3 regions of the Peribacillus sp. TH16 genome follow, and region 1 is predicted to be linked to each of the others. Evidence: riboswitches for the same ligand, from Rfam matches in the RefSeq annotation. Region 1 holds a riboswitch; each other region holds the start of a gene.
What was found. A riboswitch is a leader RNA that binds a small molecule or an ion and turns the genes downstream of it on or off. The one in region 1 is predicted to bind S-adenosylmethionine.

Region 1 (3,278 bases):
ACAATATTCGTCGCTTTTTCAATTGCCTGCTCTAAATCTTCTATTAAATCCTCTATGTTTTCAATACCAATCGATATGCGCACTTGATCAGCACTTACACCCGCTTTTGCTAAACCTACATCATTTAATTGTTGATGGGTCGTACTAGCAGGGTGGATAATTAAACTTTTAGCATCCCCTACGTTGGCTACATGCGACCATAACTCTACCGAATTGATAAGTTTTGCTCCAGCTTCGCGTCCACCTTGAATTCCAAAAGTCACAACAGATCCTGCTCCCTTAGGCAAATATTTATCCGCCAGCGCTTTATCAGGGTGACTTCCATTACTAGGGTGCGAAACCCAGTTCACAGCAGGATGATTTTCCAAATATTGAATAACAGACTTAGTATTCGAAAGATGCTCTTTCATTCTCACATGCAACGTTTCTAGCCCCAGCGTAAACTGGAACGCGCTTTGAGCACTTAACGTCGGCCCTAAATCACGAAGTAATTGCACACGAGCTTTTGTGATAAAGGCAGCAGGGCCGACTGCTTCAGAGTATACAATCCCATCGTAGCTTGGATCCGGTTCCGTAAAGCCAGGGTAGTTTGGTGAGTTCCAGTCGAATTTGCCCCCATCCACGATGATGCCTCCTAAGGTGGTTCCATTTCCCAAGAGCCATTTTGTAGCAGAGTGGATGACAATATCCGCTCCAAAATCAATTGGCCGGCAAAGGTATGGGGTAGCAAAGGTATTATCGATAATGAGTGGTATGCCCGCATTGTGAGCAATGTCCGCTACAGCCTCAATATCAAGAATCCTTAGACTTGGATTTCCAATTGTTTCCGCAAATATAGCCTTCGTTCTAGGCGTGATGGCTTTTTTGAAATTTTCAGGGTCATCAGGAGAGACGAACTTCACTTTTATCCCATATTTAGGAAGAGTATTTTCAAAAAGATTATACGTACCGCCATATAATGTAGAAGCGGACACTATTTCATCTCCTGCACCAGCAATATTTAGGATTGACAGTGTAATGGCAGCCATCCCACTTGCGGTTGCCAGTCCGCCGATACCACCTTCCAACAAGGCCATTCTTTCTTCGAAAACACTGACCGTAGGATTATGAAGTCGTGTATAAATATAGCCATTTTCCTTTAAGCCAAATAAATTTGCTGCATGGTCAGTATCTTTGAACAAGTATGCATTGCTTTGATAAATAGGCACTGCACGTGCACCCGTTTCATCTACTTGCAGACCCCCGTGAACACTCAATGTTTCGAAACGCAACTTTTTCTCTGCCATAAGATTTCTCCCCTTTTTCTATGGATTTAGTTGGATTTAAGAATCAGGCCTTCCTCTTTTAACAAGCAAAAAAACCACTTCATAAGAAGAGGCTTATATACTCTCCTCATCTTCCAGAGCCAATACTCTGTTGGAATTAGCACCGTATATAAATTTATACCGGTTGCCGGGCTTCGTCGGGCCAATCCCTCCGCCACTCTTGATAAGAACTATTAAATTTAGCAGTTACTTTCTTAATTCAAAATATAGCACTTTAGAATTATCCAGTCAATCAATTATTTGAATATTCTTATTTCAATTCCCCATCAACTATATCGTTTATTCACTACTTTTCTACAGCTAAAAAGCCAACCCATATTGGATTGGCTTTTTAGCTTATTTCCTTAAGCACTCCGTACAAATAAGGAACAGACTGAAAGGCATAAATTTTTTTCCGCAGCTGCCCTTCTTTAAATAGTAATAAACAAGGTACACTCTCAATTTCATATGATTCGGCGATTGTTTGGACATAGTTCATATTCATCTTTCCTGCCTTCAAGTCTGGAAAAAGCTCCAATGATATCGTAAGCATCCTAGAAGCCACCTGACAGGTCCCACACAAAGGTGTATATAAATATAAGCAAAAGGTTTCCCCTTCTTCAACAGCAAGCCTACAATCTTCTTCTTTCAATTCTTGCATCAATTAGTCGTTCACCCTTTGACTTAAAAATTTCATTTTCACATTCATATTGGCAGATAGGAGCACTGTAGCGATATGATGTTCGGGGGCACTTTCCACTTCTTTGTACATTTTATTGATATACAAGTGGCTTGCTTCTGGCATTTCCCTTCGGAATTGCTTCCGTAGCTTTTCTCCTGAATCATCTGCGTCAAAAAGGAGATAAACATCACGGTCCATCATTTCATCTACTAACTCATCCAGCTTAGTTAATGAAATGGTCCCATTTGTACATCTTATTTCCACATCTTCATTCAAAACGGAGGCAACTTTTCTTCTATCGGAACTGCCTTCTACAATGATAACTTTATCAAATTCGCCCCACTCCATGTCATCACTCCATCTCACGAATTGTGTGCATGCTGCCTTTTTATAAAGTGAAAAAGAGAGCAGGCCTATTTAGACCCTCTCTCCTTCATTTTAACCGTTTATCAGGCTATCATATTCTTCAGCGCTCATCAGGTTTTCAACGTCACTGATATTTGATGGTTCAATCACGATCATCCATGCTTTTTCAAAAGGAGATTCATTTACGAATTCAGGATTGTCATTCAACTCTTCATTTACTTCAACAACTTTACCACTGATAGGAGCATACAGCTCAGATACAGTTTTAACAGATTCAACACTGCCAAATGGCTCGTTCGATTTCAATTCAGCGCCAATCTCTGGAAGCTCAACAAAAACGATGTCCCCAAGTTCGGACTGAGCAAATGCTGTAATTCCGATGCGTACTGTTCCATCTTCTGTTTTGACCCATTCATGTTCCTTTGTGTAACGAAGTTCTTTTGGTGTTGTCATCATTAATTCCCTCCATAGTACATCTTATTTTATCTATTACATTATAAGGTAGATTTTTTTAAAAGTAAGGAATTAACCAAATATTTCGTATTATTTTAGTTCCAAGTCTGTTCGAATTGTTCTTCTTTGAAACCAACTGTCACTTTTGTGCCGTCCGTAACAATCGGCCTTTTAAGAAGCATACCATCAGTAGACAATATATCTAGCATTTCTGCTTCAGAAGCTTCTTTCAGTTTGTCCTTTAAACCCAGCTCCCGGTATTTTTGCCCACTAGTATTAAAAAACTTCTTCAGCTCTAATCCGCTGGTATTATATAGTTGTTCGATTTCTGTTCGAGAAGGCGGATTTTCTACTATATGAATCGCTTCATATTGCAGTTCATGACTATCCAGCCACTTCTTCGCATTACGGCATGTGCCGCATTTTGGGTACCAATATAATGTTAAGCCCATTGTTTCACCACCTATCAATAG
Region 2 (3,278 bases), on a different contig from region 1:
GTTAATAACTATTTAAACCTAAGGCAATCAAATCAAAAGTAGAAATTCCTTTGTTCCAACTATTCGGAATCACCATTTTCAAATTTCAACAATTTCCCGAGAAATATCTACAAATTCTGAGTAGATATCGACAAAATTAGAAGCTTTAAAAGAGATAACGATACCCGATATATATGACAATTTATTTAACCCATGTTCCCATTCAATTAAAAGAGATCTTAATTTTTAACCAATGAACTCGCAGCTCCGCGTGAAATGAACATCTAACTGACAAACGATATGTCATAGTTAAAACTGAACAACAAAGAACCCATTACGAAACATTACTGCAATAAGAAAAAGGTTTTATTACCTTTTTTTTAGTCTCCTTTACGATATTAAGATGTTAATTTGCGTTAATAACTATTTAAACCTAAGGCAAGCAAATCAAAAGTAGAGATTCCTTTGTTCCAACTATTCGGAATCACCAAATTCAAATTTCAACAATTTCCCGAGAAATATCTACAAATTCTGAGTAGATATCGACAAAATTAGAAGCTTCTAAATAGCGATTTGTTTTTGCTGATAAGTAGACATACTATAGAAATCAAACTCTACCGAGTGTTTTTTAATTAAAAGAAATAAACTCTTCTAAGGAAAGAGCTTTTATAATAGTGCTAAAGATGAAAAAACACATGTGTAATCTTCCTTCGCTGTAATAATAAATAACTTTTATTATTACAGATATGAGGGCAAAGGGTCCTCACACATTTAAAACAGATGCAAAAAAGTTTATAACCGCATATATATGGTACTATTTATTATTGTTTTTTCTTTTTTGATACTAAACGTACCGAAAGTTTGCTATCAAAAAATGGTCAAAAACTCAAAAATAAACGTAAACCCCAATCAAAAGATTATAAGAGTGGGGGGCGCAGGGAGCTCCCCGCATGGATAAGGCAGACCGTGAGTAGCAACCTGAATAGTGAGTTTGCCAAAGGTTTGCCGTTATTTCATCAAGATACAGAGCTTTCCTTATGAGGAAGGAAGTCCTGATCCTGACTGACTTCGTAATGTTTTCGTTTTTTTGTAATAGAGTCTATGCCTAGGTTACCCGTATACATGGTATGCAGGGCAAAATCTGACCTGTCTTAAGGTATAGTTAAATGAACGATTAAAAATTATACTGTAAAAATATTTTAGATTATTCAAAATAGAGTTGACATTAGTAAAATTTGAATATATAGTGAGGAACATAATTAAATAAATACGTTATTTCTTATCAAGAGATGTGGAGGGACTTGGCCCTATGATACCTCGGCAGCGGGTTTTTACTTTTGTAAAAATACTGTGCTAATTCCAACGGACGAAAGTTTGAAAGATAAGAAGGAGCTTTTCTTAGATAATTAAATTAAGAGTTTACTCTTTTTTATTTCTAAAAGAGGCCTCTTCTGTCTGATGACGGAAGAGGCCTCTTTTGTTTATTCAGAATGTATATGGTTATTTGGAGAATTGGTGTAATTATTCGTAAGTTTTGCGCACTAATCGTGAATTATAAGCAATTACTCGTGAGTTTGACAGATTAACTCGTGAGTTTCGCGCAATTACTCGTGAGTTTCACACATTTACTCGTGAATTGTGAGCAATTACTCGTGAGTTTCGAAAATTTAACCCTATCATTATGAAACTTTGCAAAGCTCTTCTCTGGATAATGAATTCGTACAAATAAACAGCGTGGGGGGAGACAGAATGATTGAATTTCAAAATGTTAAAAAGGTATATAAAACAAAGAAACAGACTGTTGAAGCTTTGAAAGGAATTAATTTGACAGTTGAAAAAGGCGATATTTTTGGTGTTGTCGGTTATAGTGGAGCCGGAAAAAGTACGTTGATTCGGTTAGTCAATCTACTCGAACACCCTTCAGATGGACAGGTTATTGTTGGGGGGAAGGATTTAACCAAATTGAACCCGAAGGAATTACGGGCAGAAAAGAAAAAAATTGGCATGATTTTTCAACATTTTAACTTACTTAACTCAAAGACAGTTTTTGATAATATTGCCATGCCGCTAGTTTTATCGGGAACCCCTAGTAAAGAAATCAAAGAGCGGGTAGGCGAGTTGTTAGAGTTCGTTGGCTTATCAAGTAAAGCAAGGAGTTATCCGGAACAATTGTCTGGCGGTCAAAAGCAACGAATAGGGATTGCTAGAGCGTTGGCTACCAACCCATCGATTCTTTTGTGTGATGAAGCGACGTCAGCATTGGATCCACAAACAACTAGTGCTGTACTGCAGCTCTTAAAAAAAATTAATAAAGAATACAATATTACCATTTTGCTAATCACTCATGAAATGTCTGTAATTAGGGAAATTTGCAATAAGGTTGCGGTCATGGAAGGCGGACGCGTGGTTGAACAAGGTTCGGTTTTCGAAGTTTTTGCGAAGCCCCAAACAGGTATCGCAAAAAACTTTGTACGAACTGTTATTCACGACGAGATCCCACAAAGTTTCCTGAAAAATACCGGATCATATATTCCGATTATTTGGAAAATTAACTTTATTGGTACTACATCAGGCAATCCTTTACTTTCAACCATCTCGAAAAAATATGATGTTCATTTAAGTGTTTTATCAGCTAATATTTCTGAAATTCAAGAAACACCTTTTGGAAATTTAATTATTGAAGTGACAGGGAACAAAAAAGAGGTGGACAAGGCTTATCAATATATTAAAGATGAGGGGATTCTCGTCCAGGAGGTGCAGATAAATGGGTAATACGCTTTGGGGAATGGAAATAACGGCAGACCAGCTGTCGACAGCTTTCGGTGACACACTTTATATGGTAGCCATCTCATTGATATTTTCCGGGCTGATTGGACTTCCGCTAGGAATCTTACTTGTCATTACAAGAAAGGGTCACATCCTGGAGAATAAATGGATCTTTAATGTATTGAACCCGGTCATCAATATATTGCGGTCGGTTCCTTTCATCATCTTGCTTGTAGCACTTATTCCGTTTACCAGAATGATTGTCGGCAGTGCGATCGGAACGAATGCGGCCATTGTTCCGCTAATCTTTTACGCGGCTCCTTATATTGCCCGGCTTGTGGAGAACTCCCTGTTGGAAGTGGACAAAGGGATCATCGAGGCAGCTCAGGCGATGGGGGCGACGACATGGCAAATCATTTATCGCTTTTTGATTCCCGAGGGACTTAGTTCGTTGATCCTTACATTTACAACAGCGACAATTGGCCTTGTTGGATCTACGGCCATGGCAGGTGCTGTCGGTGCAGGTGGGGTAG
Region 3 (3,278 bases), 150 kb from region 1:
TGCTTTCAGGTATTGGCTCTGGTGCGGCTAATCTAGGCATTGTTGCAGCAGGCGTTGGTCTGGCCATTGCAAGTTATAAAGCAAACTCCCTTGGAACGGCATTAGCACATGTATTAGGCTCACCAAAAATTCAAATGAGAAACTTCTTCATGAAACCGAAGATCGCTTTTCCGATGTTGATCACAGCTGCGATTCTTGGTGCTTTGGCCGGTCTGTTAAATATTCAAGGCACACCCTATAGTGCTGGGTTCGGTTTATCAGGTCTAGTTGGTCCATTAAATTATATGAAACTGGCTGAAGGTGGATGGGCCGTTGAGAATGTAGCAATCATGCTAAGTACTTTCTTTATTCTTCCGATTGTATTGAACCTAGGTCTTATCTATATATTCTCGAAAAAATTAAAACTGATTAAAGCAGAGGATTATAAATTGCATTTTGATTAATAACTCAAACTTCCTCATGAAATAGAGGATGCTGATATATAGACAATATAGAAAGAGCAACGCTTTATTTGAATGCGTTGCTCTTTCTATAATATTTCTTTATCCCCAAACTTCTTTCGCTACATCAACAATAAATTTCAACTTTTCCCATTGTTGTTCTTCCGTTAGCTTATTGCCATGATGGGTGGAAGCGAATCCGCATTGTGGACTTAAGCATAATTGTTCGAGTGGCACGAATTGTGAAGCTTCTTTAATACGAGCTATAACTGCTTCTTTGTCTTCGATTTCTCCATTTTTTGAAGTGACGACTCCTAGAACAACTCGTGCTCCGCCATTTGGAATGTATTCTAACGGTTTGAAATCTCCTGAACGGTTATCGTCATATTCCAGGAAGAATCCATTTACTTTTTCTTTTGCCAATAATGTTGGTGCGATACGTGCATAGCTTCCTTCAAACGCCCACGTTGATTGATAGTTCCCGCGACATAAGTGTGTCGTGACGACCAAATCCTCTGGTTTTCCCTCCAAAGCCCCATTAATTACGCGCAATGCTAAATCAATTAATTGTTCTCTAGAGTATTTTCCATCTTTGAACTGAAATTCTGGAGAGGAAAGTCTAGCAATATAAACATCATCCAATTGTAACACCAGCTTCATAAAAGGCCTTTAAAGCATATTGATACGCTTTAATGATGTCATTTGCATAGTCTTCGATATCAGGGTAGATGTCTTCATTATAAACACCCACAGCAAATAATTGATTGGGACTAGGAATGGTTTGTTTCGTAACAGCACGTCCGGCAACGATTTTGTTCAATTCAATAAAGTCATGAATGAAGGGATGTTCAGGATTGAATGAAACCTTCCCAGTATTGCACTTCTGGAATTAGCACAGTACATTAAAGTCTGTTGCTGAGGTATCAAAGGGCCAGTCCCTCCACCTCTCTTGATAAGAGTTGTCTATTAAATTAAGTATGACTATACAGATAGTTTTAATAAAGGTCAAGGGTGAAAGGTGTAAAATTTAGAATATACCGATTATTCACCAGGACCTTGCATGTTATGAAGGGGTAACTACATTCGTGAAGACAGCATATGCTATAACTGACGTTCCATATGGAATGAAGTTACCTGTAAGTTAAGTTGGAGGGGGAAAACCACGATGAATACGTTCAATCCATCTAATATTTCCGGGAATGGTTTACCGATAACGTTAACTGCGTCTATGCTAGAGCGAATTATAAAGATGAAATCAGGTGAGCAGGATGTTAAAGTCGAGATTACGCCAGTACATATAGTGCTTTTCGGAACGACGGAAGTGAAAAAAATGATGTTTAAGAAAAACGTGCCTTTCCGTATTACATTAAAACCGATTCACGTGGAAAAAAGAACGATTTCATTTGAATTAGTAGAAATGAAGCCTATTGATAGGAATTTTATTAACCAAAAGATATTTAACAGACCGCCATTTTTTGAATTTGAAAATAGAATGATCAAAATGAATTTTAATGCTTGGAACATCGTGAAAAGAATACCCGTGGGCACTATTAAATCGTATGAGTTGGTGGAAGGTGCATTAAAAATTAAACTTTCATTATGATGAATCGAAGAAAGGGTAAGCAATGAAGGAAATGTTTACATAGCATTCTTACCTGTACTATTTTAAAGGGGATACCAGGTATGTTAGTGTAAGGATATGGTAAAGGACGATTCTTCAATAAGAAATATTGTGTTTGATAAATCAAGTTCTTTAAAATATACTAAATAACTAAAAGTTTTGAGTTTTTCCGGTAGATAAGGGGGAAAATGAATGGACCAGAAAATTTTGCCTGCTTCGGCAAGCATGAAGGATTTCGAAAGATTTCTAGAAAGTTCCTATGAAATAGGTGTGTTTCTTGATTTGCATATATCACAATTGAAAAATGTAAGCTTAATGGCAAAGCAGCATAATAAGAAAATGATTTATCATGTCGATTTAATTCATGGTATTAAAAGTGATGAATACGCTACAGAATTTATTTGTCAGGAGTATTGCCCATATGGCCTGATTTCAACAAAATCCAGCGTGATTTTGAAAGCGAAGCAAAAGGGTGTTATTGCCATTCAACGAATCTTTTTAATTGACTCACATGCGTTAGAGAAAAGTTATAAGCTGGTACAGAAAACAAAGCCTGATTATATCGAAGTTTTGCCTGGCGCAATGCCTTGGATGATTAAAGAGGTAAAGGAACGCTTACAAACTCCTATCTTTGCTGGAGGGCTCATACGTTCTTCAGATGAAGTCCTGAATGCCCTTGAGGCAGGAGCTTCGTCAATCACGACTTCAAAAACTGAATTATGGGAGATGTTTTAATTTCAGATAGGAGTTGATGTGTGATAGAGGAAAAAAAATACAGAAAAAATCATTTGTTTTTATATAAATTAATTGACAGCGTTTTCACTACCTAGTATATTTACATTACAAGTTAATACATGTGACGGAGATTAGGAGATTCACACCAGACATACTCATTTTTTGAGGAAAGTTCTGCTGTGAATCTCCTTTTATTTGTTGGTAAGGCATCATTCTATAAGAGGAGGGGTTATGTATGACTCCATTTTGGGGAGAAGTAGTAGGCACGATGATTTTAATTTTATTTGGTGCAGGTATTGGGGCAGGATCTTCCTTAAAGGGATCTTATGCCAAAGATGCAGGCTGGATTGTCATCACGATTGCATGGGGACTGGCTGTTACAATGGGTGTCTTTGCAGTGGGTTCCATAAGCGGAGCACATTTAAACCCGGCTGTTACAGTAGCATTAGCTATCAATGGAGATTTTCCTTGGGCTGATGTGC

Region 2: it holds a riboswitch for S-adenosylmethionine, as region 1 does, so the genes downstream of both, JFV29_RS29775 (methionine ABC transporter ATP-binding protein) here and JFV29_RS25835 (O-acetylhomoserine aminocarboxypropyltransferase/cysteine synthase family protein) in region 1, are expected to answer to the same signal.
Region 3: it holds a riboswitch for S-adenosylmethionine, as region 1 does, so the genes downstream of both, JFV29_RS25040 (5-methyltetrahydropteroyltriglutamate--homocysteine S-methyltransferase) here and JFV29_RS25835 (O-acetylhomoserine aminocarboxypropyltransferase/cysteine synthase family protein) in region 1, are expected to answer to the same signal.

The regions. Positions count from the first base shown of each region.
Region 1 covers NZ_JAEKEM010000009.1:2,426,733-2,430,010, forward strand. The annotation lists gene JFV29_RS25835 (O-acetylhomoserine aminocarboxypropyltransferase/cysteine synthase family protein) at 1-1,286, opposite strand, end outside; SAM riboswitch class I at 1,390-1,495, opposite strand; gene JFV29_RS25840 (thioredoxin family protein) at 1,657-1,965, opposite strand; gene JFV29_RS25845 (toprim domain-containing protein) at 1,969-2,334, opposite strand; gene gcvH (glycine cleavage system protein GcvH) at 2,425-2,805, opposite strand; gene JFV29_RS25855 (arsenate reductase family protein) at 2,901-3,257, opposite strand.
Region 2 covers NZ_JAEKEM010000011.1:234,766-238,043, forward strand. The annotation lists SAM riboswitch class I at 1,256-1,367, shown strand; gene JFV29_RS29775 (methionine ABC transporter ATP-binding protein) at 1,729-2,751, shown strand; gene JFV29_RS29780 (methionine ABC transporter permease) at 2,765-3,278, shown strand, end outside.
Region 3 covers NZ_JAEKEM010000009.1:2,277,168-2,280,445, reverse strand. The annotation lists gene JFV29_RS25045 (PTS transporter subunit IIC) at 1-443, shown strand, start outside; partial or broken gene JFV29_RS25040 (5-methyltetrahydropteroyltriglutamate--homocysteine S-methyltransferase) at 543-1,314, opposite strand; SAM riboswitch class I at 1,304-1,399, opposite strand; gene JFV29_RS25035 (hypothetical protein) at 1,606-2,043, shown strand; gene JFV29_RS25030 (glycerol-3-phosphate responsive antiterminator) at 2,254-2,796, shown strand; gene JFV29_RS25025 (MIP/aquaporin family protein) at 3,032-3,278, shown strand, end outside.